4 regions of the Cobetia sp. 5-25-4-2 genome follow, and region 2 is predicted to be linked to each of the others. Evidence: predicted binding sites of a transcription regulator. Region 2 holds the regulator's gene; each other region holds the start of a gene.
The links. Region 2 encodes LexA, which represses DNA repair genes until DNA is damaged. Its sites were predicted from a motif close to TACTGTNTANNTANACAGTA; they were not measured.
Positions count from the first base shown of each region.

Region 1 (7,684 bases), on a different contig from region 2:
GTGCCGCCTTCTCCTGCTCGGCAGCCTTGGCCTGCTCTGCCTTGAGCTGCGCGGCTTTCTCGCGCGCAGCACTCTTCTGCTGTTCTGCAGCGCGCTCCGCTTCCCGGGAGGCCTCCTCCTTGGCGCTCTGACGCTCATCGGCCTCTTCGGCGGCATCCCGCGCCTTGCTGGCCTTGGCCTGCTGGGGCTGATTGGTCGTCGTTTCGGTGCTGACCAGCGTCGCGTTGACGATGGTCGTGCTGCTCTGATCCGGCTCGGACTCAGGCCAGCTCACCAGGGTCAGTACCAGGATGACCACATGCAGACCCACGGCCAGCACGACGGGTAATCCATAGCCTGCCCGCTTTTCGATTTCCGGCTGACTCATCCATCAGCCCTCGTTCGGCGGTTCTGAAATCAGCCCGACATTGGGAACGCCCGCCCCCTGAAGAGTGCTCATCAGCCCCATCACATCACCATATGGCGCTGTCTTGGCGCCTTTGACCAGCACGGGTGTCTTGGGCTTTTCCGACACGATGGCGGCCACCTTGCTGCCCAGGTCATCCAGGGCGACGGGAGTCCGCTTGTCCTGATCAGAGCCCAGATCGATGTAGTAGTTGCCGCTGTCATCCAGCGAGACGATCAGCGGTGTCACGTCATCAGGATTGTCGATGGGCTTGGAGGTGACCTTGGGCAGTTCGACCTGTACCCCCTGGGTCATCATCGGCGCGGTGATCATGAAGATGACCAGCAGCACCAGCATGACATCGATGAAGGGCACCACATTGATTTCAGAGGACAGCTTGCGCTTGTGCCCCCGGCTGTAAGGTCCTTTCATGCTCGACTCTCCTTTCAGGCGTCGTTGCTGCCACGGCCGTGCAGATTGCGATGCAGAATGGAGTGAAGCTCTTCGGCGAAGTCTTCATAACGGCCCAGCAGCTGATCGGCACGGCTGGCCAGACGGTTATAGAAGATGACCGCCGGAATCGCGGCAAAAAGCCCCATGGCGGTGGCGACCAGCGCTTCTGCAATCCAGGGAGCGACAGTGGTCAGAGTGGCCTGCTGTGCAGTCCCCAGTGCCTGGAAAGAGCCCATGATGCCCCACACCGTCCCGAACAGACCCACATAGGGGCTTACGGAGCTGACGGTGGCCAGGAACGGAAGATGGATATTGAGACGTTCTTCCTCGCGTGACAGCGTGACACGCATGCTGCGCTGAACGCCGTCCATCACCGCATCGGCATTGCTGGACTTGGACTTGAGACGACTGTACTCACGAAAGCCTGCACGGAAGACGCCTGCAGCACCCGGCGTCGCCTCTTCTTCACTGGGCAATTCACGGTAGAGGTGATTGAGATCCACTCCGGACCAGAAACGCTTTTCAAAGGCGGTATACGCCTGTTTCGCTCGTGACAATGCCATCCCCCGCTGGAAGATCACTACCCAGGAGGCGATGGAAGCCGCCAACAGCAGCAACATGACGGATTGCACCACCAGGCTGGCATTCGCGAACAGCGAAATGATCGACATCGAATCTTCCACGGAAATCCCTCTTTTACTTGGTTCAGTCAGTGCCACCGGTGAGGCGACACCCTTAACATTCGTCCGACTCCGTCGCCTGACATCCGACCAGAAGGATGGCTGCAACGGCGTCTCACTCGTTCACGCCTTGACCACGGCGACTCTCGGTCAATCTGGTATCGGTGACTCAGACCTCAAGAGCGTTCAGCAATTCCACTGGCCATCGACGCGGACGCAATGTGCTGGCATCGACACAGGCAATCACCACCTCGGCATCACTCAACATCACCCCGTCCTTCATCACCTGTTGATGAAAGACAAGGCGCGCGCCACGCAATTCACCTGCCGTTGCCGTGACCTGAAGCAGATCATCCAGTCTCGCAGGACGATGATAGCGACTGGCCACACTGTGCACGACAAGCTGGATACCGCGCTCCAGAAGTGTCTGCTGGGAATAACCACGTGCGCGGAGCCATTCACTGCGTGCACGCTCCATGAAGCGCAGGTAATTGACGTAATAGACGATGCCACCCGCATCGGTATCCTCGATATAGACCCGCACCGCATGATGAAAATCGCCCGTCTGCTCAATCAACGTTTCCTCGCCGGGTCTGGATGTCTGAAGAGACGACATCATGCGTCCTCCTGCCCACCCGGCGTCAGACGCGCCTGGGTCTCACGCGGCGTGATGCCGAAATGCTGATAGGCGGAACTGGTCACGACGCGCCCGCGCGCCGTACGCATCATGAAGCCCTGCTGAATCAGATAGGGCTCCAGCACATCCTCGATGGTATCGCGCTCCTCGCCGATGGCGGCCGCCAGCGAATCCACTCCGACGGGCCCGCCATCGAACTTCTCGATCATCGACAGCAGCAACCGGCGATCCATATGATCCAGCCCGTGGCTATCCACATTGAGCATGTTGAGCGCCTTGTCCGCGACATCCAGCGTCAGACGGCCATCGCCGCGCACCTCGGTAAAGTCACGCACCCGCCGCAAGAGCCGATTGGCGATACGCGGCGTCCCTCGAGAGCGTCGTGCGATCTCGCGCGCGCCATCCATCTCCACTTCCATGCCTGACAGCTTCGCACTGCGCGAGACGATACCGGTCAGCGACTCGATATCGTAGAACTCGAGGCGCTGAACGATTCCGAAGCGATCTCGCAGGGGCGCGGTCAACAGCCCAGCCCGGGTCGTCGCTCCCACCAGAGTGAATCGTGGCAGCTCCAGCTTGATCGAGCGGGCAGCCGGGCCCTCACCGATCATGATATCCAGCTGATAATCCTCCATCGCCGGATACAGCACTTCCTCGACCGCCGGTGACAGGCGATGGATCTCGTCGATGAACAGTACATCGCCTTCCTGGAGATTCGTCAGCATGGCGGCCAGGTCACCTGCCCGCTCCAGAACCGGTCCGGACGTCGACTTGATGTCCACGCTCATCTCACTGGCAATGATGTGTGCCAGAGTGGTCTTGCCAAGTCCCGGGGGCCCGAATACCAGGGTGTGATCCAGGCTATCGCCACGACCGCGAGCGGCACTGATGAAGATTTCCATCTGCTCGCGCACGATCGGCTGACCGATATACTCATTCAGCGTTCGCGGCCGATTGGCGCGATCGATCCGTTCTTCCGGATCATGCGTGGCCGCGGAGATCAGTCGATCCGACTCCATCATGATGCTTGCTCAACTCCTGATGACTCATGCTGCAGACATGAATCATGTGGCGAGAGGTGGTCTGACCGAGGCAGTGAAATGATCTTGCGCCAATGCAATCAAGCGCGCACTTTCTACCCCAGTCGCCGGCCATTCCCTAGTCAATAAATCCAATCAGATCGTGCCTATTCTGTCATTCACGCTATCAGGCACGAGACACGTGCGCTAGCTGGCCATCTTGCGGGCCAACGCCGCCTTGATGAGGGCTTCCGTGGAGGCACCTGTCTCGAGTCCCGAGAGCATCTTGGCCGCCTCGACCGGCTTGTAGCCCAGCGCGACCAGAGCGGCTTCGGCGTCAGCCAGGGGATGGGTAACCGGCGGCTGTGGCTGCGAGGCGCGCGCCATTTCCGACAGACCATCGTCCTGCGGAATCGTCCAATGCTTGAGCCGGTCGCGCATCTCGATGATCAGGCGGTCCGCCGTCTTCTTGCCGACGCCGGGCAAGCGAGTCAGTGCCCGACTGTCTTCGTCGTGCACGCAGCGAATGAAATCGGCCTGCTCCATTCCCGAGAGAATCGCCAGCGCCAGGCGCGGCCCGACCCCGGAAATCTTGATCAATTCCCGGAACAGACGACGCTCCGGCTCCTTGCCGAAGCCATAGAGCAACTGGGCGTCTTCACGCACGACCAGGTGAGTGAACAGCTGACAGTCCTCCCCGACAGCCGGCAGACCCAGCAAGGTATTCATTGAGGCTTCAAGTTCATAGCCCACACCCTGTACATCGAGTACCAGATGAGGCGGCTGCTTTTCGAGCAAACGCCCGGTCAGACGTCCAATCATGTTTCGGGCTGTCCTTGAGTCTTCAGTGCCGCCTGCTCATGACATCAGGTGTCAGGCGGCACGGATTGTTGCGTTGCGGGCAAGCCTACCAAAGATAACGTGCAGGCGGCATGTCCGAGTGTCACGACGATTTTGTCGCATGAATCTGACAGTCACTTGTTGCCATGAGGCCAGATGCAGGCAGCATGCGGATGCCAGCAGAACGCAAGATGCTGCCTGACATCGTGAAAACAAGCCTACAAGTGACTGAAAAATTGGAACTTATTGATAACGATAGCGTATCTGGCGCAAGCGGGCTTGTCACTTCTCGCCTGTAGAGGCCGTCTTCGGCACACGCCGGAGTCTACTCCCCACTCTCTTCAGCCCCTGACCAGACACTCTTCAGACCCTACGTGACCGGCAGACACCTCATTTGCCCGGTTCAAAGTCACGCCAGCTACTGCTGCGTCGTGCGCGGGTACTCTTGCGCCCTGCACCCGCCCCCAGGCCCAACGCCTCCAGCTGCGCGCTGCTCGGGGTCAGTCGCATGCGTGCAAAGCAATGTGTCAGCGCGATGGCCAGAGCATCCGCGGCATCCGCCTGAGGCGTTGCAGAGAGCTTGAGCGTATGGGTCACCATATGCTGGACCTGGGCCTTGTCTGCTGCACCCGATCCCGTGACAGCCTGCTTGATCTGTCGCGGCCCATACTCTGATACCGGCAGGCCGTGGTTCGCCGCACACACGATGGCTGCCCCACGTGCCTGACCGAGCTTGAGCGCGGAGTCGGCATTCTTGGACATGAAGACCTGCTCGATGGCGAACTCCGCCGGGCGATGAATGGCAATCACTTCACTGATACCGGCGTAGATCTGCGCCAACCGCTGGTCGAGACTGACCTGGGACATGCGGATGCAGCCACTGTCCACATAGCGGGGCTGAGCCGCCGAGACGTCCAGTACGCCGTAACCGGTCAGGCGTGACCCCGGATCAATGCCAAGAATGATCATGCCACCGCCTCACGTCTCACACTCATTGCCTCTCCATCCCTGTCGTCTTTCGTGCTTACTGTGTATATAACCAGCCACAATGCCACAAAAAAGGCGGTGCGACACTGTCATTGCCTGCATCATCTGCAGGTAACAGTCTCACACCGCCTTGCCGGGGGTCACTTGCCCGCTTGCGCGGGACTCCCCCTCTCCCGGGCGCTGATGGCGCCTGTCAGGAGAGGTTGATCACCCCGGGGTCATTCGCCTGGATCAGGCCTGACCGCCTTCCTCTTCAACCTTGACCTTCTGACGCAGACGGATGTTCAGCTCCTTGAGCTGCTCACCGCTGACTTCCCCCGGGGCGTCGGTCATCATGCAGCCAGCGCTCTGGGTCTTCGGGAAGGCGATGACTTCACGAATGGTCTTGGCGCCGGTCATCAGCATGACCAGACGGTCGAGACCGAAGGCCAGACCACCATGGGGCGGCGCGCCGAACTTGAGCGCGTCGAGCAGGAAGCCGAACTTCTCTTCCGCTTCCTCTTCGCCGATGCCCAGCACTTCGAACACGGTACGCTGCATGGCCTGGTCGTGGATACGGATGGAACCGCCACCCAGCTCAGTGCCGTTGATGACCATGTCATAGGCGCGAGACAGTGCCGCTTCCGGATCGGCCTTGAGTTCTTCCGGGGTGCAGGACGGCGCGGTGAACGGGTGGTGCAGCGCGCTCAGGCGGCCATTGGCATCGGCTTCGAACATCGGGAAGTCGACGACCCACAGCGGTGCCCATTCGCGGGTGTAGAGGTTGAGGTCTTCGCCCAGCTTGACGCGCAGCGCACCGATGGCCTCGGCCACGATGTTGGACTTGTCGGCACCGAAGAACACGATGTCACCATCGACGGCGCCACAGCGGTCCAGCACGTCATCCACGACGTCTTCCATGAACTTGACGATCGGCGACTGCAGACCCTCGATGCCCTTGGCACGCTCGTTGACCTTGATCCACGCCAGGCCCTTGGCACCGTAGATGCCGACGAACTTGGTGTAGGCGTCGATTTCCTTGCGTGACAGGCTGGCACCGCCCGGCACACGCAGCGCGGCGACACGGCCCTTGTCATCCTTGGCCGGGCCGGAGAAGACCTTGAAGTCCACACCGCTCATCAGGTCATCGACATCGACCAGCTCCAGCGGGATGCGCAGGTCCGGCTTGTCGGAACCGAAGCGCTGCATGGCTTCGGAATACGGCATGGTCGGGAAGTCGCCCAGCTCGACATCCAGCACTTCCTTGTAGAGACCACGGATCATGGTCTCGGTCATGCCCATGATGTCCTTCTCGTCGACGAAGCTGGCCTCGAGGTCGATCTGGGTGAATTCCGGCTGACGATCGGCGCGCAGATCCTCGTCACGGAAGCACTTGGCGATCTGGTAGTAACGATCGACACCGGCGACCATCAGCAGCTGCTTGAACAGCTGCGGAGACTGCGGCAGCGCGAAGAAGCTGCCGGCATAGGTGCGGCTCGGCACCAGATAGTCACGTGCCCCTTCCGGCGTGGCACGCGTGAGAATCGGGGTTTCGATGTCGAGGAAGCCCAGGGCTTCCAGCTGGGCACGCACGCTGTGGGTGATGCGTGAACGCAGGCGCAGCTTGTCGATCATGTCCGGACGACGCAGGTCGACATAACGATACTTGAGGCGAACTTCCTCACCGACCTTGTTGTGGTCGTCCAGCTGGAACGGCGGCGTCTGTGCGGTGTTGAGCACTTCGACATCCTTGGCCAGCACTTCGATCATGCCTGTCGGCATGTTCGGGTTCTGGGTGCCTTCCGGGCGCATGCGAATACGGCCCTTGATGCGCAGGACGTACTCGCTGCGCGCCTTGTCGGCAGTGGCGAAGGCATCGACGGTGTCCGGATCGACGACGATCTGGGCGATACCGTCACGGTCGCGCATGTCGAGGAAGATGACGCCACCGTGGTCGCGACGGCGGTGCACCCACCCGCACAGAGTGACATCCTGATCGATCAGGGTCTCGTTCAGTTTGCCGCAATAGTGGCTGCGCATGTTGATTCCTTGTTGCTCAAATTCGTGATCGACGCACTGGTGCGCGTCTGTCTCAGAGGGCCTGACGCTGGAGATGCCTGCCACTCATGCATGACCTTGCACATGGATGGCAGGCATGACAGCTGGCCTGATGACGGGAGACATCAGGACGAGCTATCGCCACCTCCGGCCAGATTCTTCTTGCTGCCGGACTTGAAATCCGTTTCGTACCAGCCACTGCCCGCCAGACGGAAACCGGCGGCGGATACCAGCTTTTCCAGCTGGTCCGTCTTGCATTCCGGACATTCCGTCAGCGGCGCGGCGCTGATCTTCTGCAACTTGTCCATCCGATGGCCACAGGCCTTGCAGTGGTATTCATAGATCGGCATGGTTTTTTCCTGACGATACTGGTCCCGAGCGCAAGAATGCGAGTCGCGGACCATGACAATGTTATGCCTTGCGGCGCCCTTGCATCAGACGTGCCGGAGACATCAATATGAGTGACATCTCAAGCACAGCTTCGGAACGCGTACAATAAGGCCAGTTGAACGTCTTTCAAGTCAAAGCGAAAGGGCCACATTATAGCGTGCTCGGCCCCTTGCGGGGCAACACCTCGATAGATTCCCGGCAATGCGCCGTCATGCCCGGCCAGGGTCAGGCCTCATTCACTGCCACCCGGCCGTCT
Region 1 is NZ_BLWK01000005.1:68,919-76,602, reverse strand. It holds gene tolA (cell envelope integrity protein TolA) at 1-367, opposite strand, end outside; gene tolR (protein TolR) at 371-817, opposite strand; gene tolQ (protein TolQ) at 832-1,509, opposite strand; gene ybgC (tol-pal system-associated acyl-CoA thioesterase) at 1,688-2,134, opposite strand; gene ruvB (Holliday junction branch migration DNA helicase RuvB) at 2,134-3,177, opposite strand; gene ruvA (Holliday junction branch migration protein RuvA) at 3,382-3,996, opposite strand; gene ruvC (crossover junction endodeoxyribonuclease RuvC) at 4,405-4,983, opposite strand; gene aspS (aspartate--tRNA ligase) at 5,233-7,020, opposite strand; gene HXS65_RS11430 (FmdB family zinc ribbon protein) at 7,164-7,388, opposite strand.
Region 1: ruvC (crossover junction endodeoxyribonuclease RuvC) is a predicted target of LexA. The motif match lies at 5,040-5,059, and genes of this name have one in related genera.

Region 2 (7,684 bases):
GAAAGGCGCAATTCTAGCCGACTGAGCGCGACTCGAACAGTCGCGAGCACCAGCCGCCAGGCAACGCAGCGTCAGGCGTGCAACAGCACTGGCGTTCCGGCCGGCGCATGCCAGTAAAGGCACAGCAGATCCTCATCGCGCAGACGAATGCACCCATGGGAGGCCGGGGTGCCCATCGGCTCGCTGGTCGGCGTGCCATGGAAGTAGATGTAGCGCCGCAGGCTGTCGACGCGCTGTCCCGCCGCGTTGCGGCCACGGTTGATACCGGGCTCGCGACCGCTGAGCCACAGGATACGCGTCAGGATCCAGTCGCGTTCGGGGTGCTCGGCGGCCAGTCGAGGCGTGAACACCTCTCCCGTGAAGCGCCGCCCACGATAGACGGCACCACGCGGATTGCCCTCCCCGATCGCGGCGCGAACCACATGCCAGCCGGTCGGCGTGCAACCGCTGCCATCGAGCTCGCCGATACCGTTGAGGCCGCTGGAGATCGCACAGGCATGCACCAGCGTGTCAGGGTCAGCCGCGGGGGGCGGCGCATCACGACTGCCACTGGGCGCGTCATTGCGTATCTCAAGACGCTGGCGCGAGAGATCCACCGCCACCCAGCAAGCCATCAGCTTGCCGCCTGGGTGACCGCTTCACCATCTCCGAGCGAGGCCGGCAGCGGAGCCGCCATCGCCGCCACCACCACCGGACGCATGTGCTGGATCAGCTCGCGCACACTGGTGTGATGGCCGTATTCGGCCTCTTCGATATCGCGCAGTGCGTCCAGTCCCGAGAAGGTGAAGATCACGCTGCCGAGCATGAAGTGCAGACGCCAGAAGCGCTCGTTGTCTGGCAGGTCCGGCGTCGCAAGCTTCAGGAGCTCGGCGAAGCGGCTGAAGACCGTGCCGTAATGCTCGCGGATGTAGCGACGCATGTGGCCCTGCCCCTGGGTATAGGCAAGCCCGAGCAGGCGCATGAAGGTACGCAGGCTGTTGCGTTCGGCCGGCACCTCCAGCACCGTGCGCGCCATCACTTCCAGCAGCGTTTCCAGCGGCACCTGACGACCGGCATGCTGCTGCTCGACACTGTCGAGTGCCGCATGGAAACGCTCGCTGAAGGGGTCGAGATAGCGGGCGAACACTGCCTGGATCAATGACTTCTTTGAGCCGAAGTGATAATTGACCGCCGCCAGGTTGACCTTGGCCTTGCTGGTGATATTGCGCAGCGAGGTTTCGGCGAAGCCTCGCTCGGCGAACAGGACCTCGGCGGTATCGAGGATACGGGTAACGGTATCGGTCTGGGCCATGGGCGGATGCCTTGTCAGGTGATCAGTCACGAGGGGGCACGGGAGTCCTTGTCCCCCCGGGAAACGGCAAGGCCGTGGCCCGGGGGCGACTCTTCTCATGCAGGTCAATCAAACGACATGTCGGTCTTCACGCACCGCGTGTCAGGCAGCGACTCCGAGGCGGAGGCTGCCACGAGCCGTGTCCCGAGCACAGGACAGACGCACAGGACACACAGGGCCTGTGTACCGGTAGCCGGATGCGCCCGACGAACATTCGTTTGAAACAAGATAATTCTAGCTGTCCATGCCATGACTGGCAATTGCTGGTTGTTTCAAACACTCGACAGCCAAGACCGGCAGGACGCGCATTCACGCGGGACATTCGGGGACGGGATGGTCATGGGGCGTCCCGGACACCCGCTGTCTCGCGTCAGCATGTCGATGTCGACGAAGATGCCGGCAACGTTGCTGCCAAAGCACCCACGATGCCTTGCATGACCGCCATGACTGGATACAATGACAGTTGTATGGATGCACACCCCGTGCCGTCAGCTCAGATGCCGCCCAGGCCAAAGGCAATGCCCATGACTCAGCCGCTTACTCCGCGCCAGCAGGATGTCTTCGATTTCATCATCAAGACCATCAAGTCCTCAGGCTATCCGCCAACGCGTGCCGAAATCGCCCAGGCACTGGGCTTTCGCTCACCGAATGCCGCGGAAGAGCATCTGCGTGCCCTGAAGCGCAAGGGAGCCATCGAGATGGTGCCGGGCACCTCGCGGGGCATCCGCGTGCCGTCTCTGGCCGAGGCGGAAGAGGATAGCGAGCAGGGCCTGCCGGTCATCGGGGAAGTGGCCGCTGGCAGCCCTATCCTGGCCAGCCAGCATATCGATCGCCATTGCCCGCTGCCCAGTGACTACTTCTCGCCTGCCGCCGACTATCTGCTGCGCGTGCGCGGGGTCTCGATGAAGGATGTCGGCATTCTGGAAGGTGACCTGCTGGCCGTGCACCGCACGAGCAGCGTGCGTGACGGACAGATCGTGGTGGCGCGTCTGGGGGATGAAGTGACGGTGAAGCGCTTCCGTCGCGATGGCCATTACGTATGGCTGGAAGCCGAGAACGAGGACTTCGCTCCCATCAAGGTGGATCTGCGCACGGACAGCCTGGAAATCGAGGGCCTCGGCGTGGGCGTGATCCGCGATGGCGGCCTGCACTGATCTCAAGGCTCGCAGGCAGTCTGTCCTCACAGCGCTGACGCGCAGATGACGATTGTCGTCATCTGGGCATCCACGAAAAAACCCGCCGATTGGCGGGTTTTTTCGTGGCTGGCAGACATGCGGGAAGTGCTCAGTGCACCATGCCTTCCGACTGCTCGTCTTCATCATCCTCGCCATCCCACAGGCGGGTGCGGGTGATGGCGTGGTCGATCATCTCACGCGCGACCTCGAAGCGATTGTCACGCAGCAGATCGGCAGCTTCATCGGAGATGCGGATACTCAGAAGTGGCTCACCTTCACTCTCGGCGGCACGCAGGATCACTTCCCCATCTTCCATTTGCACGATTTCAAGTACGGCGGGATCGGACACGTCATTCCTCCTGCACGGCATCCTGAGGATACCGGCGTCGTTGTGATCGTCAGCTTGACGGCGGGCAGGCCCTGCGACTTGCAGTCACTGGCGACAATGCAGAAAAAAGTACGACCACAGCCAGAGCCATGGTCGTACCGGAGAATGCAGGGCTTGCCACAATGCCGCCAGTCTAGCACCCGTCATGCCAGGGCGTCACCTGAATGACAGGTGCGTGACATGCCAGCGCTTTCGGGTCAGGCAAGGCGCGACGCTACCACTCCACATTCGACTCGCGAAGGTGTGACAGCAACGCCTTCATGGCGCTGACTGCCGTGGCGAGACGCTCTGCCAGAGGCGCATTGGCCGCCGCGGCGATGATGAGACCATCGCCACGCGCCTGGCCTTCCTCACGCCGGGCAGCACCGCCCTCTTCATGCAAACGCGTGATATCGGCCACCAGCTGGCTCAACCAACTGTCCGGCTGCGCCTGCAGGCTTCGCAACTGCTCGATTTCCGCCACGGGAGTCGGCGGTGTGGCCAGCCGCTCGCGCCAGCTGCCCTCAGGCCAGCGTGCCGACGCGGCGCACTCCTCGATCAACGAGGCCAATGCCAGCTCCATCAACGCCAGCGCCCCTTCCTCACCGGCCATGCGCCGTGCGACGGCATGCTCATCACGCGTCGCGACGGCCGCCTGCTCCAGCAGCAACTCGGCCTGATACAGCAGTTGATTGGTGCGGCCACGCTGGCTCATCAGCTCTTGGCTCCCTTGCGCTTGTCCTCGACGACCCAACGGCCGTTGTCGAAGGTCGCCTTCCACCCCGTCGCCTTGCCATCTTCGTCCGTCATCACGAACTGCTCCTTGGCCTTGCGCGAGAAACGAATCTGCGTCGGGCGGCCATCGGGGTCTTTCTCCGGCGCCTTGAGGATGAAGTGATACTTCTCCGGCAGCTCGTCGGCATGCGCCTTGAGCTCGCTGACCAGCGGCGGACGCGTCTCGCGATTCTTGGGGAACTGACTGGCGGCAAGGAACAGGCCACTGGCGCCATCACGCAGCACGTAGTGATCCTCGACCTTCACGCAGGCAAGTTCCGGCATGGGGATCGGGTCCATCTTCGGCGGCGCGACCTCCCCGGACTTGAGCAGCTTGCGGGTGTTCTTGCAATCCTCGTTGGTGCAGCCGAAGTACTTGCCGAAACGCCCGGTCTTGAGCTGCATGTCGGCACCGCACTTGTCGCACTCGATCACCGGCCCATCGTAGCCCTTGATGCGGAACTGACCCTGCTCGACTTCATGTCCCACGCAGTCCGGGCTGTTGCCGCAGACGTGCAGCTTGCGCTGCTCGTCGATCAGATAGCTGTCCATGGCCGTGGCGCAGATCGGGCAACGGCGCTTGGCACGCAGTGCATCGGTCTCGGCATTCTCATCCGCGTCAGCGGCGACCGCCTCATCCCCCGGCAACAGGTCGATGGTGGTCTTGCAGCGCTCCTTGGGCGGAAGGTTGTAACCGGAGCACCCTAGGAAGACGCCAGTGGAGGCGGTACGGATCTGCATCTCGCGGCCACAGGTCGGGCAGGCGATATCGGTCGGCACCGGCTGATTCGGGCGCATGCCCTCTTCTGACTGGGCGTGATCCAGCTCGGCCTTGAACTCGGCGTAGAAGGCATCCAGCAGCTCGCGCCAGTTGCGCTGACCATTGGCCACCTCATCGAGGTAGTCTTCCATGCGCGCGGTGAAGCCGAAGTCCATCAGGTCCTTGAAGGATTCACTGAGACGATCAGTGACGATGTCACCCAGCTTCTCGGCGTAGAAACGCCGATTTTCCAGCGCCACGTAACCACGATCCTGGATGGTCGAGATGATCGCCGCATAGGTCGAAGGACGGCCGATGCCGCGCTTCTCCAGCTCCTTGACCAGACTGGCTTCGGTGTAACGCGCCGTCGGCTTGGTAAAGTGCTGCTGCGGGTCCAGCTCGACCAGCTCCAGCACCTCGCCGATGGCCAGGTCCGGCAGTGACTGGTCCTCTTCCTTCTTGCCCGCCGGCTTCATCACGCGGGTATAACCGTCAAACTTGAGCACCCGGCCCTTGGCGCGCAGCTCGTAGCCATCGACCTCGATGGTCAGGGTCGAGGACAGATACTCCGCCGGCACCATCTGGCAGGCGACGAACTGACGCCAGATCAGCTCATACAGACGCTCCGCGTCACGCTCCATGCCGGTGAGGTCCGTCGCGCGACGCGCCACCTCGGAGGGACGGATCGCTTCGTGAGCTTCCTGGGCGCCTTCCTTGCTGGAGTAGACGTTGGCGGCCTGCGGCAGATAGTTGTCGCCGAATTCCTCAGCGATGAAGTCCCGCGCGGTGGCCACCGCGTCCGCCGACAGATTGGTCGAGTCGGTACGCATGTAAGTGATGTAACCGGCCTCGTAGAGGCGCTGCGCCATCATCATGGTCTTCTTGACCGAGAAGCCGAGACGACTGCTGGCCGCCTGCTGCAGGGTCGAGGTGATGAAGGGGGCATTCGGCTTGGAGCGGGTCGGCTTGTCTTCGCGATTGGAAATCGCGAGCCGAGCGGTACGCAGCGCCGCGATGCGATCCAGCGTTTCCTTCTCGCTGGTCGGACGGAAGGCCTTGCCATCCTGACGCGCCAGTTCGAAACGGATCGCCTCGCCGCTGGTCGCGGCAAGCTCTGCGTGCACATCCCAGAATTCTTCCGGAATGAAGGCACGGATCTCACGCTCACGCTCGACGATCAAGCGCACGGCAACCGACTGCACTCGACCGGCCGACAGCCCACGAGCCACCTTGGCCCACAGCAGCGGCGAGACCATGAAACCGACGACACGATCCAGATAGCGACGCGCCTGCTGAGCATGCACGCGGTCCATCTTCAGATCGCCCGGCTCATCGAAGGCCGCCGTGATCGCCTTCTTGGTGATCTCGTTGAACACCACGCGCTTGTAGCGGGTATCGTCGCCACCGATGGTCTCGCGCAGGTGCCAGGCAATCGCCTCACCTTCGCGGTCCAGATCCGTCGCGAGATAGATGGTGTCGGCCTTCTCGGCCAGGCGCGTCAGCTCGGAGACGACCTTTTCCTTGCCGGGCAGGATCTCGTAATGCGCCTCCCAGCCGTTCTCCGGGTCTACCCCCATGCGACGGATAAGCTGCGTCTTGGCCTTCTTTTCCTTGTGAGCCGCCTTGGCTTCCGGCGACATCTTGCGCGTCTCGGCTGCCTGACGGGCACGCTCCTTGGGATCGGTGGCCTGCTTGCCGCTACCGCTGGTCGGCAGATCGCGGATATGCCCGACACTCGACTTCACCACGAAGTCGTTGCCGAGATACTTGTTGATGGTCTTGGCCTTGGCAGGCGACTCGACGATCACCAGTGACTTGCCCATGGTTGCTCGCATCTCCTGGCCGGCGCTGACTGCACCGGCGAATGACTCGTAGCGCTGGGTTTTATCCCAGCCTAAAAATGCGCCTACCCTACCCCAGCATTTCAGCGCTGACCAGCAATGTTGCCAGCACCACGCCATGTGGGTGGTGGCAGCGGACATCACACACCACCCCGAATCTCGAGAATCGACGTCCGAGGCATGACGCGGTCATCGACCGGCACCCGGACCTGCCAAACCCGCCAGGTGCATGTGTCGCCATGACGACAGGCAAGCCATGACTATATATAAGTGGCCTTTTCACGATTCGTCACATCAGTGTGGCATTACTGACACAGGCAGTGGCAGGCCTGCGGGTCAACGTAGATGCCATCCTCACAGCCAGGGCCTCTCGGATCACGCCATGTCTGACTGGCCACCAGCCTGACGCCAGCGCTTGTGAAGACGCAAGTCATGTCGCTACCATCGCCGCCATGGCAGCCAAATCACTCACGCGCTACTACACCAATCAACCACGACACTCGACAGGCTCCCTTTACGTCGTCAATGTAGTAAAATGACAACACAAACCGCCTGACCCCTCACGCAAGTGTTCAAGGAGTATGTTCTCATGCCGCACGCGTTCAACGGCCCGATCCGCCGCACCAAGATTGTCGCCACACTCGGTCCGGCCAGTGACAAGCCGGGCGTCCTCGACGCGATGATCCGTGCCGGAGTGGATGTGGTTCGCCTCAACTTCTCTCACGGCAGCCCCGAAGACCACCGCATGCGTGCCGAGGCCGTCCGTGCCGCCGCCGCCGCCCAGGGCCGCAGCGTCGCCGTGCTGGGTGATCTGCAAGGTCCGAAGATCCGCATCGCCCGCTTCAAGGACACCGCTGTCCAGCTTCAGGAAGGCCAACCGTTCATCCTGGACATCGGCCTGGGCCGCGATGAAGGTACCGTCGAGCGTGTCGGCTGCGACTATCAGCAACTGGCCGATGACGTGGTCGCCGGCGACGTTCTGCTGCTTGATGACGGTCGCGTGGTGCTCGAGGTCAACGAACTCAAGGGCAACGAGATCCACACCACCGTCAAGGTGGGTGGCAAGCTGTCCAACAACAAGGGCATCAACAAGCAAGGCGGTGGCCTGTCCGCCGAGGCGCTGACCGAGAAGGACAAGGCAGACCTCAAGACCGCCATCGACATCGGCGTGGACTATCTGGCCGTCTCCTTCCCGCGCAGTGGCGCCGACATGCAGCTGGCACGTGAGCTGCTGGGCGAGGAAGGTCGTGACATCGGCCTGATCGCCAAGGTCGAGCGCGCCGAAGCCGTGGCCGACGACGCGGTGCTCGACGGCATCATCCTCGCCAGTGAAGGCGTGATGGTGGCGCGTGGCGATCTGGGCGTGGAGATCGGCGACGCACAGCTGATCGGCGTGCAGAAGCGCATGATCCGCCGTGCCCGCAGCCTCAACCGCGT
Region 2 is NZ_BLWK01000001.1:299,303-306,986, reverse strand. It holds gene HXS65_RS01370 (L,D-transpeptidase) at 72-614, opposite strand; gene HXS65_RS01365 (TetR/AcrR family transcriptional regulator) at 614-1,291, opposite strand; gene lexA (transcriptional repressor LexA) at 1,855-2,484, shown strand; gene HXS65_RS01355 (hypothetical protein) at 2,615-2,854, opposite strand; gene HXS65_RS01350 (DUF6586 family protein) at 3,108-3,587, opposite strand; gene topA (type I DNA topoisomerase) at 3,587-6,229, opposite strand; gene pyk (pyruvate kinase) at 6,837-7,684, shown strand, end outside.

Region 3 (7,684 bases), on a different contig from region 2:
TGCTGCGCCTCGCAACCCTTGCCACGGCAGTTGCCGGCCTGCTGAGTGCCTGTGGCGTTCACCCGCGCCCCTACTCGCTGGCCTCGCCGGAGCAGATGAGCCAGCTGCCGGAGATCCAGTGGTGCGGCACCCTCAAGCTGCCAGGCAAGTGGCTGGATGGCACCCCCGTCGGCGGCCTGTCCGATATCGGCTGGGACAAGGATGAATCCCTGCTGTACGCCGTGTCGGACCGAGGCTGGCTGCACCGCCTGCGTCTGGCCTTCCGCCATGGGGAGCTGGTCGGTGCCAAGGCACTCAAGACCTATACGCTGCGCGACGAGACCGACATCTCCCTGCAAGGCGCCCTGAGCGATGCCGAAGGCATGCAGCTGCTGAAGGACCACAACGGCCGGCGCGGCGATACCCGTCTGGTCATCAGCTTCGAGCAGCAACCCCGAGTCGAGCACTTCCTGCCCAGCGGACTGGCGATCAGCGAACCCGCCACCCCCGTGGGCGTACGCGGTGCCGCCCCCAACAATGGCATGGAGGCGCTGACCCTGCACCCCGAGTACGGCCTGCTCGCCGGTCTGGAAGCCACCCCGGAGGGCATGGACGAAGGCACCACGCGCCTGTTCACGCTGGATGGCAAGCAGGAATGGCGCTATCCACTGGCCAGCGACACGGGCTCGAGCCTGACCGCCATGGAGATGCTGCCGGACGGGGACATCCTGATGCTGGAGCGCGCCTTCTCGCCGCCCTATCCGCTGGTCATCAGCCTGCGTCGCGCGCATCTGGGAGAGCCGGGGACGACTGTCGAGGTCCGCACCCTTGCCCGCCTGTCGAGTGGCGAGGGGTGGTCACTGGACAACTTCGAAGGGCTCACGCACCTGGAGGGCAATCGCTTCCTGATGGTCTCGGATGACAACTTCAGCAGCTTCCAGACCACGCTGCTGAGCTGTTTCGCGGTGATCGAGCCCGAGGCCTTCACGCCAGCCTCTCAAGAGTGAAACATCGCCTGACAGCGCATCGCTGATGACATGTCAGGCGAACCCTGACAATGAAAAAGCCCCACTCCCGAGTCATCGGGGTGGGGCTTTCGCGTTGCGCATCCGCCAGCGCGAAGGAGAAGGAAGACGCAGCCTAGGGCTTCATGTCCTCGAAGAACTTCTTCACGCCATCGAAGAAGCTGTTCTCCTTCGGCGAGTGGCTCTTGCCGGTATCGCCAAGGCTCTGCTGGAACTGGCGCAGCAGCTCCTTCTGCTCCTCGTTCAGGCTGACAGGTGTCTCGATGACCACCTTGCACAGCAGATCGCCGGCAGGGCCACCACGCACCGGCTTGACGCCCTTGCCGCGCAGTCGGAACAACTTGCCCGTCTGGGTCTCGGCCGGAATCTTGAGCACGACACGACCATCCAGCGTCGGGACGTTGAGCTCACCACCGAGCGCTGCATCCACGAAGCTGATCGGCACTTCACACTGCAGGTGACGCCCATCACGCTTGAAGATCTCGTGCTCGCGCAGATTGACCTGGACATACAGATCACCTGACGGCCCGCCGTTGACACCGCCCTCGCCTTCGCCGTTCAGGCGGATGCGGTCACCGGTATCGACGCCCGGCGGAATCTTGACCGAGAGGGTCTTGGATTCCTGCACGCGGCCTTCGCCGTGACACTTGCGGCACGGCACACTGATCTTCTCGCCACGCCCGTGGCAGGTCGGACATGCCTGCTCGACCGCGAAGAAGCCCTGCTGCATGCGCACCTTGCCCATGCCGTTGCAGGTCGGGCAGGTTTCCTTAGTGGAACCCGGCTCGGCGCCGTCACCATCACAGTGACCACAGGCAGCCAGACGCGGCACACGGATGTCGACCGTGGTACCGGCGACCGCCGATTCCAGATCGAGATCAAGGTTGTAGCGCAGGTCGCTGCCACGCTGAGGAGCGTTCGGATTGCGACGGCCACCGCCGCCACCGAAGATGTCACCGAAGACATCGCCGAACACGTCGCCGAAGCCACCGGCACCACCACCACCAAAGCCACCGCCGCCGAAGCCACCGCCGCCCTGGCCGTCGACACCGGCATGACCGAACTGGTCATAGGCCGCGCGCTTGTCCGCATCGGACAGCACTTCATAGGCTTCCGACACTTCGCGGAACTTCTCCGCCGAGGCCTCGTCATCCGGATTGCGGTCAGGGTGATGCTTCTGAGCCAGGCGTCGGTACGCCTTCTTGATGTCCTTGGTGTCGGCGCCACGCTCGACACCAAGCACTTCGTAATAATCACGCTTGGACATGGATCAGGTCCGCCTGGATTGCTGGCAGCCCAAGGCTGCCTGTCTGTTCTGGGATATCGGCTGTCACCGACAGCGTGCGCCCACGCGATACGCTACCGGTGCAAACGACAACGCGGGACACCTTCGCAAGGCTCCCGCGCTGTCATCAGACGTCGTTCAAGAGATCCCTCAGGACTTCTTGTCGTCGTTGACTTCCTCGTACTCGGCGTCAACCACGTCGTCGTCTTGCTTCTTGTCAGCCTGACCGTCGCCAGCCTGCTCACCCTGGGCACCCTGCTCGGCATACATCTTCTGCGCCAGGTTGCCGGAGGCTTCGGTCAGCGCATCCAGCTTGGCCTGGATCGCGTCCTTGTCGTCGCCTTTCAGGGCTTCTTCCAGCTCGGAGATCGCCGTCTCGATGGCTTCCTTCTCGCTGGCCTCGGCCTTGTCACCGGCTTCGGTCAGGGTCTTTCTGGTCGCGTGGATCATGCCATCGGCCTGATTGCGCAGCTGAACCATTTCCTCGAACTTCTTGTCTTCGTCGGCGTTGGCTTCCGCGTCACGCACCATCTGTTCGATCTCTTCGTCGGACAGGCCGCCGGAAGACTTGATGACGATGGACTGTTCCTTGCCGGTGGCCTTGTCCTTGGCGGACACGTTCAGGATACCGTTGGCATCCAGATCGAAGGCGACTTCGATCTGCGGCACACCACGCGGGGCCGGCGGAATGTCGGCCAGGTCGAAACGCCCCAGGGACTTGTTCTGTGCCGCCTGCTTGCGCTCACCCTGCAGGACGTGGATGGTCACCGCGCCCTGGTTGTCGTCAGCGGTGGAGAACACCTGAGACTTCTTGGTCGGGATGGTGGTGTTCTTCTCGATCAGCGGAGTCAGCACGCCACCCATGGTCTCGATGCCCAGCGTCAGCGGCGTCACGTCCAGCAGCAGCACGTCCTTGACGTCGCCACCCAGCACGCCACCCTGGATACCGGCGCCGACGGCGACCGCTTCATCCGGGTTGACGTCCTTGCGCGCTTCCTTGCCGAAGAATTCAGCGACCTTGGACTGCACCAGCGGCATGCGAGTCTGACCACCGACCAGGATGACATCGTCGATCTCGGAAGCGGACAGGCCGGCATCGGCCAGAGCGGTCTGGCACGGCTTCAGGGAGCGAGCGACCAGTTCATCGACCAGCGACTCGAGCTTGGAACGGGTCACCTTGACGTTCAGGTGCTTCGGACCGGTGTTGTCTGCGGTGATGTACGGCAGGTTCACGTCGGTCTGCTGAGCGCTGGACAGCTCGATCTTGGCCTTCTCGGCAGCTTCCTTCAGACGCTGCATGGCGAGATTGTCGCCGGACAGGTCGATGCCGCTGTCGGACTTGAACTGGTCAACGAGGTAGTTGATCAGATGCATGTCGAAATCTTCACCGCCCAGGAAGGTGTCGCCGTTGGTGGCGAGCACTTCGAACTGGGTCTCACCGTCGACGTCCGCGACTTCGATGATGGAGATATCGAAGGTACCGCCACCCAGGTCGTAGACCGCGATGGTCTTGTCACCACGAGACTTGTCCATGCCGTAGGCGAGTGCCGCGGCAGTCGGCTCGTTGATGATGCGCTTGACCTCGAGACCCGCGATGCGGCCGGCGTCCTTGGTCGCCTGACGCTGGGAGTCGTTGAAGTAGGCCGGCACGGTGATGACCGCTTCGGTGACTTCTTCACCGAGGTAGTCTTCCGCGGTCTTCTTCATCTTCTTGAGGATTTCCGCACTGATCTGCGGCGGTGCCATCTTCTTGTCCTTCACCTGGACCCAGGCATCGCCATTGTCGGCTTCGACGATCTTGTACGGCACCATCTTGATGTCTTTCTGGACGACATCATCCTTGAACTTGCGACCGATCAGACGCTTGACCGCGAACAGGGTGTTCTCCGGGTTGGTCACTGCCTGACGCTTGGCCGACTGACCGACAAGGATCTCGTTGTCGTCGGTGTAAGCGATGATGGACGGCGTGGTGCGGCCACCTTCAGCGTTTTCGATGACCTTGGTCTTGTCGCCGTCGAGCACTGCCACACAAGAGTTGGTAGTACCCAAGTCAATACCGATGATGCGTCCCATAATCGTATACCTCGAATCTGTTGCTAGCCTGAAAGATGAGTCTGGTTGTCGGTACCTTGTGTCGGCACCTGAACTTGCTTCAATAAGTGGGGTCGCGCGTCAGGCTTTCAAGGGTGTGCTGGCATTTTTTGCCGCCCTGATCCTCCTTGAAGCCCCGCAGGGCGGGCATGTGCCATCACGACACATGCCCTCATGGCCACTCGACCCCGCAGGGCCTCAGTTGGCCTTGCTGACCGCGACCATCGCCGGACGCACCAAACGACCATTGAGGGTGTAGCCCTTCTGCATCACGTCGATGACGCTGTTCGGCTCGGCATCCGGAGATGGCACCATGGCGACCGCCTGATGGTATTCCGGGTCGAAGGGCTCGCCGTGGGGGTCCAGCTGCTCGACGCCTGACTTGTTCAGGGCATCCAGCTGCATTTTCAAGGTCATCTCGATACCTTCGACATGTGCCTTGGCTGCCTCGTCGTCGCTCATGGACTCAAGCGCCTTCTCGAGCGAGTCCACCACCGGCAGCATTTCCTTGACGAACTTCTCCAGCGCGAACTTGCGAGCCTTCTCGGCATCCTGTTCGGCGCGACGGCGCGCGTTCTGCGCCTCGGCAGCTGAACGCAGCGCCTGGTCCTTCGCCTCCTTCACCGCCTGCTCGAGTTCCTCGACCTGAGCGGCCAGCATCTCGGCTTCCGGATTGTCGATCAGCTCACCTTCGCTTTCGGCGGCGACATCGGTGGCATCCAGTATGTCTTCAATCACTTCGCCTTCCGGAGTTTCCGGCTGCGGCTCGGCGTCGCGAGCGGCACGCTGAAGTTCTTCATCCATCGGGGTCTGCGGATCCTGAGCCATGCTGTTCTCCTGCGGGCCGACGTCTGTGCGCCATTGCCCTGTTCGTGGCCTGCGGAGCCTGCCTCGAGACGACGAAGGCAAACCCCTGAAGACAGGCCATGAGTTGCCTGTAGGGCAGCAAGGCCGCGCCATTGCTGCCGACGATGAGTGTCAGGGCCTTTATATGGGGCCGGCACTCGGCTTCTCAAGCCTTCGATGCGGCTTTTCTGCCAGCTGAGTCCGGCATGGATTGAAGGCCGACGGAGCGTGCTGTATAAAAAGCCATATACACTGTATGTACATCCTGTATGGCGACTCCGTAGTCACCCCCGAAACGGGCAATGATCGGCACGGCGTACGCCCCAGCTTCCCTTCGGAGGTAGTCATGCTGCTACAGCTCGCCATTCAAGATTTCGCCATCGTCGAGACACTGGAACTCGATTTTCGCCGCGGCATGACCGCCATCACCGGCGAGACGGGGGCCGGCAAGTCCATCCTGCTCGGTGCGCTCGGTCTGTGCCTGGGCGAACGTGCCGATGCCGGCAGCGTGCGACACGGCGCGGATCGCGCGGATCTCATCGCACGCTTCGATATCACAAGCCTCAGCGACGCGCGTGAATGGCTGGACGAACGCGAGCTGGGCAGCGACGACTGCCTGCTGCGCCGGGTGATCACCGCCAGCGGACGCTCGAAGGCCTGGATCAACGGCACCCCCTGCACCATCGCGGACCTGCGGGAACTGGGTGAGCACCTGATCGACATCCATTCCCAGCACGCCCACCACTCGCTGCTGAAGGAAGAGACGCACCTGCGTCAGCTCGACGAGTACGCCGGGATCGAGACGCAGGTCACCCAGCTGCGCGAGGACTTCCGCCACTGGCAGGAGGCACATCGCCGCCTCAAGCGCATGAGCAATGATGGCGACGAGGTACGCGCTCGTCGCCAGCTGTTGCGCTATCAGGTCGAGGAGCTTGATGAGCTGGCACTCAGCGAAGGCGAGCTGGAGGCACTGGAGCAGGAGCAGGAAACCCTGGCCAATGCCGAACAGATTCTCAGCGAGGCACAGGCCGCCGCCGAGTGCTGCGATCATGATGATGAAGGCGCCCTCGCGCGCCTCAATCAGGCCGTGGCGCGACTGACACACTTGCCGGGCAGCGAGCAGGGTTCGCTGGCCAGCGCACTGGGCATGCTGGAAGAGGCACGCATCCAGATAGAAGAAGCGGCACGCGAGCTGAACCGCTTCGTCGAAGTCACCGAACTCGACCCGGAGCGCCTGGCCTTCGTCGATGAGCGCCTTGGGCGCATCCACCAGATCGCCCGCAAGCATCATGTCTTGCCCGAGGAGCTGCATGGCCTGCACCAGCGACTGAGCGAGGAGCTGGAAGGGCTCGGGGGTGACGAGGAGGCCATCGAGGCCCTGCGTCAGGAAGTGGCGGCCCGCCGGGATGCCTGGAAGATCCTGGCTACTGAGGTCGGGACGTCACGAGCCGCTGCCGCCCCTCAGCTGGCCAGCGACATCCAGGATCAACTGGCCTTCCTCGGCATGGGTAAGGCGACGTTCGAGGTTGCCGTCGAGCCACGCGAGCGCCCGCAACCCGAAGGCATGGAGCGCATCCACTTCCGCATCAGTGCCAACCCGGGGCAGCCGCCGCGGGCGCTGGCCAAGGTCGCTTCGGGCGGTGAACTGTCCCGCGTCTCGCTGGCCATTCAGGTGGTGGCCGCCAGTCGCTCGACCATTCCGAGCCTGGTCTTCGATGAAGTGGATGTCGGCATCTCCGGTGCGACCGCCGAGATCGTCGGTCAGCTGCTGCGCCGACTGGGCGACAAGGGTCAGGTGCTGACCGTCACCCACCTGCCTCAGGTCGCGGCCCAGGCGCATCAACATCTGCATATCGAGAAGCAGGCAGAGAAGAACACCACACGTACCCACATGGCACTGCTGGACGAGAGTGGCCGCGTGCGGGAGCTGGCACGCATGCTGGGCGGCATTCACCTGTCCGAGCAGACCCTGGCACACGCTCGCGAGATGCTCAGCGCGGCGGACAGCCGTCACTGAGCCCCGACAGGCCGCCTTCCCGACGTCCATTCGTCCAATGAACCTCCTGGCAGTTCGAACGCCAGAAACACCAACGGCCGCCCCTGTGGGGCGGCCGTTGGTGTTTCTGTCCTGCAGCGAACCTTGTCATCCCTGACACAGGCGAGGCCTGAGCATCAGCTGTCGCTCTTGGTGTCCTTGGGACGCACGTAGAGCACCAGCGCATGCTCGACCAGCTCATAGCCATGCTCCTCGACGATCTCGCGCTGGCGGCGCTCGATCTCGGGATCACAGAACTCTATGATCTCGCCGCTGTCCAGACATACCATGTGGTCATGGTGTTCTTCCTGGGACAATTCGAAGACAGCATGGCCGCCATCGAAATTGTGACGCATCACCAGTCCAGCAGTTTCAAACTGGGTGAGCACACGATAAACCGTCGCCAGACCGACATCTTCGCCA
Region 3 is NZ_BLWK01000004.1:48,640-56,323, forward strand. It holds gene HXS65_RS09865 (esterase-like activity of phytase family protein) at 1-986, shown strand, start outside; gene dnaJ (molecular chaperone DnaJ) at 1,120-2,271, opposite strand; gene dnaK (molecular chaperone DnaK) at 2,440-4,362, opposite strand; gene grpE (nucleotide exchange factor GrpE) at 4,579-5,208, opposite strand; gene recN (DNA repair protein RecN) at 5,573-7,243, shown strand; gene fur (ferric iron uptake transcriptional regulator) at 7,399-7,684, opposite strand, start outside.
Region 3: recN (DNA repair protein RecN) is a predicted target of LexA. The motif match lies at 5,477-5,496, and genes of this name have one in related genera.

Region 4 (7,684 bases), on a different contig from region 2:
GAGTGAGATCCGACAGATGCGGCGCGAGGCGCTGCCACTTCCAGTCGGAGCGCCATTCGGTATCGATATGGATCTCGTCGAGCTGATAGGGGCCCTTGCGCCACGGCATCATGGCGCGCAGCAGATTCTCGCTCTGGCGTTGCTGCCCCGTGCTCAGGCCTGTCGGGAAGCATGCGCCCACACGGTCGGCATCCAGCTGCACCTCGCGCTCGTCAGGTAGTTTCGGCAGCTTCTCCAGTGCCCCATGCCAGGCCTTGAGGTCAGCATGGCGCTTGCGGTCCAGACCCTTGGCCAGTTGCTCGGGCAGGGCGCCCAGCCAGCGGGCGAAGCCGTCACCGACGGCGCCTGGCTCACAGGCAAGCTCGGTGAAGGCGCGGTAAAGATCACGATCGTAGGGGGAGATGCTCATGCGCTGGGTCGGGTCCGTGCAGGCGTAGCGGTCATTCGGCGGCTTTGAAAGCGACCATCGAGGCAAAGTTCAGGTATTGCAGCCAGGTGTGGCTGCGCGCGAAGCCGGCGCGTGCCAGGCGCGCATGGTGAGTGGTGAGACTGTCGGGCTTCATCACGTCCTCCAGCGCTTCGCGTTTCTGCGAGATCTCGAGGTCGGAGTAGCCGTTGGCGCGCTTGAAGTCATGATAGCGCTCGATCAACCAGGCGTTCTCGACCGGGTCGTCGCTGATGATCTTCTCGGACAGGATCAACACGCCGCCGGGCTCCAGCGCCGCAAACAGCTTGTCGATCACGGCGTCGCGGTCCTGCGGCGGCAGAAACTGCAGGGTGAAGTTGACCACGATCATTCCGGCAGGCTGGTACTCCAGGGTGCGGATATCGGCTTCACTGACGTTGATGCGATGGTCCGGGAAGGCGTCGGCGAGCTCGCGGCTGGCGCGCTCGACCATCGGCCGGGACAGATCGACGGCTTCGATCTCGATGTCCTGGGCCGCCATCTCACGTGCCAGTGCCATGCTGGCAGCCCCCAGCGAGCAGCCCAGATCATAGACGCGTGCGCCAGGGCGCAGGTGAGCGCGGGCCATCAGCCCCAGCATGGCGATGATCTGACCGTACCCCGGCACCGAACGGCGCAGCATGTCCGGGAAGCAGCTGACGACCTGTTCGTCGAAGGAGAAGCTGGCAACACGGTCAAGGGGTGTCGTAAATATCGCGTCACGGTAAGATGCATCACTCATGGATCAAGGCTTCATCGGGCAGAGGGCCTGGGCGACATGCCATTGGCCGGGGAGCGGCTGGGCTGAGTGCCCTGCTGGGCCCGCCATTCTACGCATTCGAGGTGCCTGACGCACCCGCCGCGGCTTGCCGATGATGCTTCCATCAACCGATTTCTGACCGGGCCACGCAGGGCCGGTCGCGACACTTCAAGGAGAGAGGTGGCCATGTCCACTCCATCGTCTGCACGTTCTGCCCGCCGTAACAGTCAGGCCTGGCAGGCCCTCGCGCGTCATCATCAGGAGCAGATGGCCGATGTGCACCTGAAGGACCTGTTCGCCGAGGATGCGGCGCAAGGGCGCGATCGAGTGACGACCTTCACCCGTTCTGCCGCGGGCCTGCGCCTGGATCTCTCCAAGCAGCGGCTCAAGCAGGAGACCCTGGAGCTGCTGCTGGAGCTGGCGCGGGAAACCGGTGTCGAGCAGGGCATCAAGCGTCTGCTGGCCGGTGAGCACGTCAATCGCTCGGAAGATCGCCCGGCCCTACACGCGGCCCTGCGTCTGCCACGCTCAGCAAGTCTCGAGGTGGATGGCGAGGATGTGGTACCTGCCATCCACGAGAGCCTCGAGCGGCTCGCCGAGATGGTCGAGACCTTCCATAGCGGGCAGTGGCGTGGTGCCACCGGCAAGCCGATCACCGATGTGGTCAATCTGGGGGTCGGTGGCTCGGACCTGGGGCCGCTGATGGTCTCGAGCGCGCTGAGCGATTGCCGTCCCAAGGGCGTCCATGAGGTCGGCGTGCACTTCGCCTCGACCATGGATGGCTCACAGCTGGCGGACTACCTGCAGTCCTTCAGCCCGGAAACCACCTTGTTCATCCTGTCGTCCAAGTCATTCTCCACCATCGACACGCTCTCCAATGCGCGCACCGCGCGTGACTGGCTGAAGTCGCGCCTTGACCCGCAAGGCCGTCTGGAAGGGCTGATCAATCGCCAGCACTTCATCGGCGCATCCGCCAAGCCGGAGAAGATGAGCGAGTGGGGTATCGCACCGGAACATCAGCTGCTGTTCTGGGACTGGGTCGGCGGGCGCTACTCGCTGTGGGGCACCATCGGACTGCCCATCGCGCTCAATGTCGGCATGGACAACTTCCGTCGCCTGCTGGCGGGGGCGCATGAGCTGGATGAGCATTTCCGCACCGCACCGCTGGAAGACAATCTGCCGGTATTGCTGGCGCTGGCGGGTATCTGGAACAACAACTTCCTCGATATTCGCGCCCACTCCATCCTGCCCTACGACGGTCGCCTGGAATACTTCGCCAGCTACCTCGAGCAGCTGGAAATGGAATCCAACGGCAAGTCGGTCACCAACGATGGCGAGATGGTCGATTACTCCACCTGCCCGGTGCTGTGGGGCCAGCTGGGCCCGAACGCCCAGCATGCCTTCTATCAGCTGCTGCATCAGGGTACCCAGGCAGTGGAATGTGACTTCATCGCGCCGATGCGTCGCTATGACCATGTCGAGGACGCCGAGACCCGTGCCCACCTCAAGGCGCAGCACCGTCTGACACTGGCCAACTGCTTTGCCCAGTCGCGCGTGCTGATGCTGGGCGATGACGCGATACCGGGTGACGAGGCCCAGCCGAATCACAAGCGTTATCGTGGCAATCAGCCCTCGACCACCCTGCTGCTGGAAGCGCTGACGCCGGAAACCCTGGGGGCCCTGATCGCGCTTTACGAGCAGAAGGTCTTCGTCCAGGCCACCATCTGGGACATCAATCCGTTCGATCAGTGGGGCGTGGAGCTGGGCAAGCAGATCGCCACCGCGACGGAAGCGACCATGACCACGGGAGAAGGCTTCGAGCAGCTGGACGCTTCCAGTCGTGCCTTGATCGAGTCCGTGTGGGCCGCCCAGGGGCAGGACCCGCGCTGACGGGGGATCACGCAGGTGATCATCCTCTGTTGATTTATACAGTATTCTCGCTATCCTATATGGGAATCAATCGTTTACACTAGACACCTTGCCGCGAACCGAGCGTGAGCCGTTCGGTTCGCGCGTGTCGGGAGCGCTGATGAGCCGTCCCCATTACCCTGCGCAGGCAGGCGTTGTCGTTCCTCCGGTCAGGGGCGTGTTGTACCTGCATGGTTTCAACTCGGCCAGTTGCTCGCCCAAGGCGCAGTTGATGAAGCGTGCGGCCGCCGAATTCGGTCTGCCCTGCGTCGCGCCTGACATCCCACCTCAACCCGCTGCCGGGCAGGCGGTGGTGGAGGAGGCCTACCAGGCGCTCTGCGCGCAGTTGGATCTCGACCCGGCTGACCCTGCCTGTGACGACGCCATCGTGGTGATCGGCAGCTCCATGGGTGGCTTTCTGAGCACCTGGCTTGCCGCGCGTGAGGCTGCGCGACTCGATGGACCCCAGGGCCGCGAGCAGAGCGTATGGCGTCAGGGGCCGCGCACGGTATTGATCAACCCAGCCGTGCGCCCGGTCAGGCTCGTCACGGCATGGCTGGGGTCGACCCACGCCAACCCCTATACCGGCGAGTCCTTCACCGTCACCGAAGCATTCGGTCCGGCGCTGGCCGCACTGGAAGCGATCCCCGTCACGCCGCAGCGCACCCTCGTGCTGCTTGCCACGGCGGACGAGACATTGGACGTCAACGATGCCGCAAGCCTCTATCAGGATTGCCGGCTGATCCTCACGCCGGGAGGGGATCATGGATTTGCCAGACTGGCGGAGTACCTGCCTGCCATCATGGCGCATGCCGGCCATCGTCTGGCCCCGTCGCTTGCGACATCCTTCCACGTCGCACCCTGCTAACGTGTCGAGGACGGTTGGGCGTGCGGGCCGGACAGGAAGATGAATCCGTCATCGGATCGTTCGGCCAGCGGCGACTCTCTTCAGAAAATCAGGCAGAGGCATCGCCATCCGTGATGCGTCTGCCGGACGTCAACACCAAGGACACAAGGCTGCGATGAGTCAGTACAGCGCCAGTTCCATCGAGGTTCTCTCCGGCCTCGAACCGGTCCGCAAGCGGCCCGGCATGTATACCGATACCACTCGGCCCAACCACCTGGTCCAGGAAGTCATCGACAACTCCGTCGATGAGGCGCTGGCGGGTCACGCGAAGGAAGTGCGCGTGAAGCTGCTGGAAGACGGCGGTATCGAGGTGGCGGATGATGGTCGTGGCATGCCCACTGACATCCACCCCGAGCATGGTGTGACCGGGATCGAGCTGATCCTCACCAAGCTGCACGCGGGGGGCAAGTTCTCCCAGGACAGCTATCGCTTCTCGGGCGGCCTGCACGGCGTGGGGGTCTCGGTGGTCAACGCCCTGTCGACACGCCTTGAGGTGGAAGTCTGCCGTGAGGGTCTGCGTCAGCGCATTGCCTTCGAGAATGGCGAGAAGGTCGAGGAGCTGAGTCAGATCGGTACCGTCGGCAAGCGCAATACCGGCACTCTGGTGCGTTTCTGGCCGGACGAGAGCTACTTCGACAGTCCGCGTCTGGCGATGGCGCGCCTGCGTCACCTGCTGCGCGCCAAGGCGGTATTGTGCCCGGGGCTCAAGGTTGTGCTGACCGAGACGGATGGCAGCGAGACGGCCTGGCATTACGAGGATGGCCTGCGCGACTATCTGCTCGGCGCCACCGATGGTTTCGAGCGACTGCCGGAATCGCCGTTCGTCGGTCATTTCGAGGATGAGGAGCATGGCGTCGACTGGGCCATCCAGTGGCTGCCGGAAGGCGGCGAGCTGGTGCAGGAGCCCTACGTCAACCTGATCCCCACGCCGCTGGGCGGCACCCACGTCAATGGCCTGCGTTCCGGCCTGCTCGAGGCGCTCAAGGAATTCTGCGACTACCGCAGTCTGCTGCCGCGTGGCGTCAAGCTGAGTGCGGATGACCTGTGGGAGCGCGCCGCCTTCGTGCTGTCGGTGAAGATGCTCGATCCACAGTTCGCCGGCCAGACCAAGGAGCGCCTGTCCTCGCGCAGCGTCGCGGCCTTCGTCTCCGGGGTGGTCAAGGACGCCTTCTCGCTGTGGCTCAATCATCATGTCGACCAGGCCGAGGCGCTGGCGGAACTGGTGATCTCGGCGGCCCAGCGCCGTCTGAAGAGCGCCAAGAAGGTCGCGCGCAAGAAGGTGACCTCCGGGCCTGCGCTACCGGGCAAGCTCTCGGATTGTTCAAGCTCCGACCCTGCCGACAGTGAGCTGTTTCTGGTCGAGGGGGACTCCGCCGGCGGCAGCGCCAAGCAGGGTCGCAACCGCGAGACCCAGGCGATCCTGCCGCTGCGCGGCAAGATCCTCAATACCTGGGAAGTCGAGTCGCATGACATCTACTCCTCCCAGGAAGTCCACGACATCGCGGTCGCCATCGGGCTGGACCCGGGCTCGGATGATCTCACCAAGCTGCGCTACCACAAGGTCTGCATCCTGGCGGATGCCGACTCCGATGGCCTGCACATCGCCACGCTGCTGTGCGCGCTGTTCGTGCGGCACTTCCCGGCGCTGGTGGATGCCGGGCGCGTCTTCGTCGCCATGCCGCCGCTGTATCGCATCGACCTGGGCAAGGAAGTCCATTACGCCCTGGACGAGAGCGAGAAGGCGCACATCCTCAAGCAGCTCGAGAGCAAGCGTGGCACGCCCAACGTGCAGCGCTTCAAGGGGCTGGGTGAGATGAACCCGCTGCAGCTGCGCGAGACCACCATGGCACCGGACACTCGCCGCCTGGTGCAGCTGACGCGCAGTGCGGATGACGGCACCCACGAGATGCTCGACATGCTGCTGGCCAAGAAGCGCGCCAGTGATCGCAAGAGCTGGCTCGAGGACTACGGCAACATGGCCGATATCGAGGTCTGATCATCGGTTGAGCTTTCACAGCCTTTGAACTTCGAAAGCCAGACAAGCTGCGCGACAGCATTCTTTCGGGAGCGCCACAGTCAGGCGCTCCCCGGTTTTACGCTCGTAATCAAGGTCAAGTGCCCATGAGCATGGATATCCAGGTCGCGGAGGGTGACGTCGAACGTCTGGCCCTGCGTGACTACACCGAAAAGGCGTACCTCGACTACTCGATGTACGTGATTCTCGACCGCGCCCTGCCGCATGTCGGTGATGGCATGAAGCCGGTACAGCGCCGCATCGTCTACGCCATGCGCGAGCTGTCCCTGACGGCCAACGCCAAGTACAAGAAGTCGGCGCGTACCGTCGGCGATGTGCTGGGCAAGTTCCACCCGCATGGTGACAGCGCCTGTTACGAAGCCATGGTGCTGATGGCGCAGCCGTTCAGCTATCGCTATCCGCTGGTGGATGGGCAGGGCAACTGGGGTAGCCAGGATGACCCCAAGTCCTTCGCGGCCATGCGTTACACCGAATCGCGTCTGTCGAAATATTCCGAGGTGCTGCTGTCCGAGCTCTCCCAGGGCACCGTCGACTGGGTGCCCAACTTCGATGGCACCATGAACGAGCCCAAGGTGCTGCCGGCGCGTCTGCCCAATGTGCTGCTCAACGGCACCACCGGCATCGCGGTGGGCATGGCGACCGACATTCCGCCGCACAACGTGCATGAAGTCGTGGCCGCCACACGCCACCTGCTGCGCAACCCGGACTCCGACAGCGATCAGCTGATGGACTTCCTGCCGGCACCGGATTTCCCCACCGAGGCGGAGATCATCACGCCGCGCACCGACCTCGCCAAGCTCTATCGCACCGGTCGTGGCAGCGTGAAGATGCGCGCCCGCTATGTGCTGGAAGAAGGCGATATCGTGATCACGGCGCTGCCGTATCAGGTCTCCGGCGCCAAGGTGATCGAGCAGATCGCCGCCCAGATGCAGGCCAAGAAGCTGCCGATGGTCGCGGACCTGCGCGATGAGTCCGACCACGAGAACCCGACGCGCCTGCTGATTCAGCCGCGCTCCAATCGGGTCGATATCGAAGGCCTGATGGCGCACCTGTTCGCCACCACGGATCTCGAGAAGAACGCGCGCGTCAACATGAACGTCATCGACCTCAAGGGTCGCCCGCGCGTGATGGCGCTGCACGAGATGCTGGCCGAGTGGCTGCGTTATCGTCGTGCCACCGTACGTCGCCGCCTCGAGCATCGTCTGGCCAAGGTCGAGGATCGTCTGCATATCCTCGAGGGGCTGCTGACGGCTTACCTGAATCTCGACGAGGTGATTCGCATCATCCGCGAGGAGGAAGACCCCAAGGCCAGCCTGATCGAGACCTTCCAGCTTTCCGAGCGTCAGGCCGAGGCGATCCTCGAGCTGCGTCTGCGTCACCTGGCACGCCTCGAAGAGATGAAGCTGCGGGGCGAGCAGGACGAGCTCAAGCGCGAGCGCAAGCACCTCAAGCATCTGCTGGGCAATGACGAGGCCCTGACGGACCTGATCGACAGTGAGCTTGAGCAGGCTGCCACTGACTTCGGCGATGCACGTCGCTCGCCGCTGGTTGAACGCGGCGAGGCCAAGGCGCTGTCGGAAGTCGAGCTGATGGGCGCCGACCCGATCACCGTCGCGCTGTCCGAGAAGG
Region 4 is NZ_BLWK01000010.1:129,423-137,106, reverse strand. It holds gene cmoB (tRNA 5-methoxyuridine(34)/uridine 5-oxyacetic acid(34) synthase CmoB) at 1-409, opposite strand, end outside; gene cmoA (carboxy-S-adenosyl-L-methionine synthase CmoA) at 441-1,187, opposite strand; gene pgi (glucose-6-phosphate isomerase) at 1,392-3,095, shown strand; gene HXS65_RS16570 (YqiA/YcfP family alpha/beta fold hydrolase) at 3,235-3,981, shown strand; gene parE (DNA topoisomerase IV subunit B) at 4,136-6,016, shown strand; gene parC (DNA topoisomerase IV subunit A) at 6,142-7,684, shown strand, end outside.
Region 4: HXS65_RS16570 (YqiA/YcfP family alpha/beta fold hydrolase) is a predicted target of LexA. The motif match lies at 3,120-3,139, and genes of this name have one in related genera.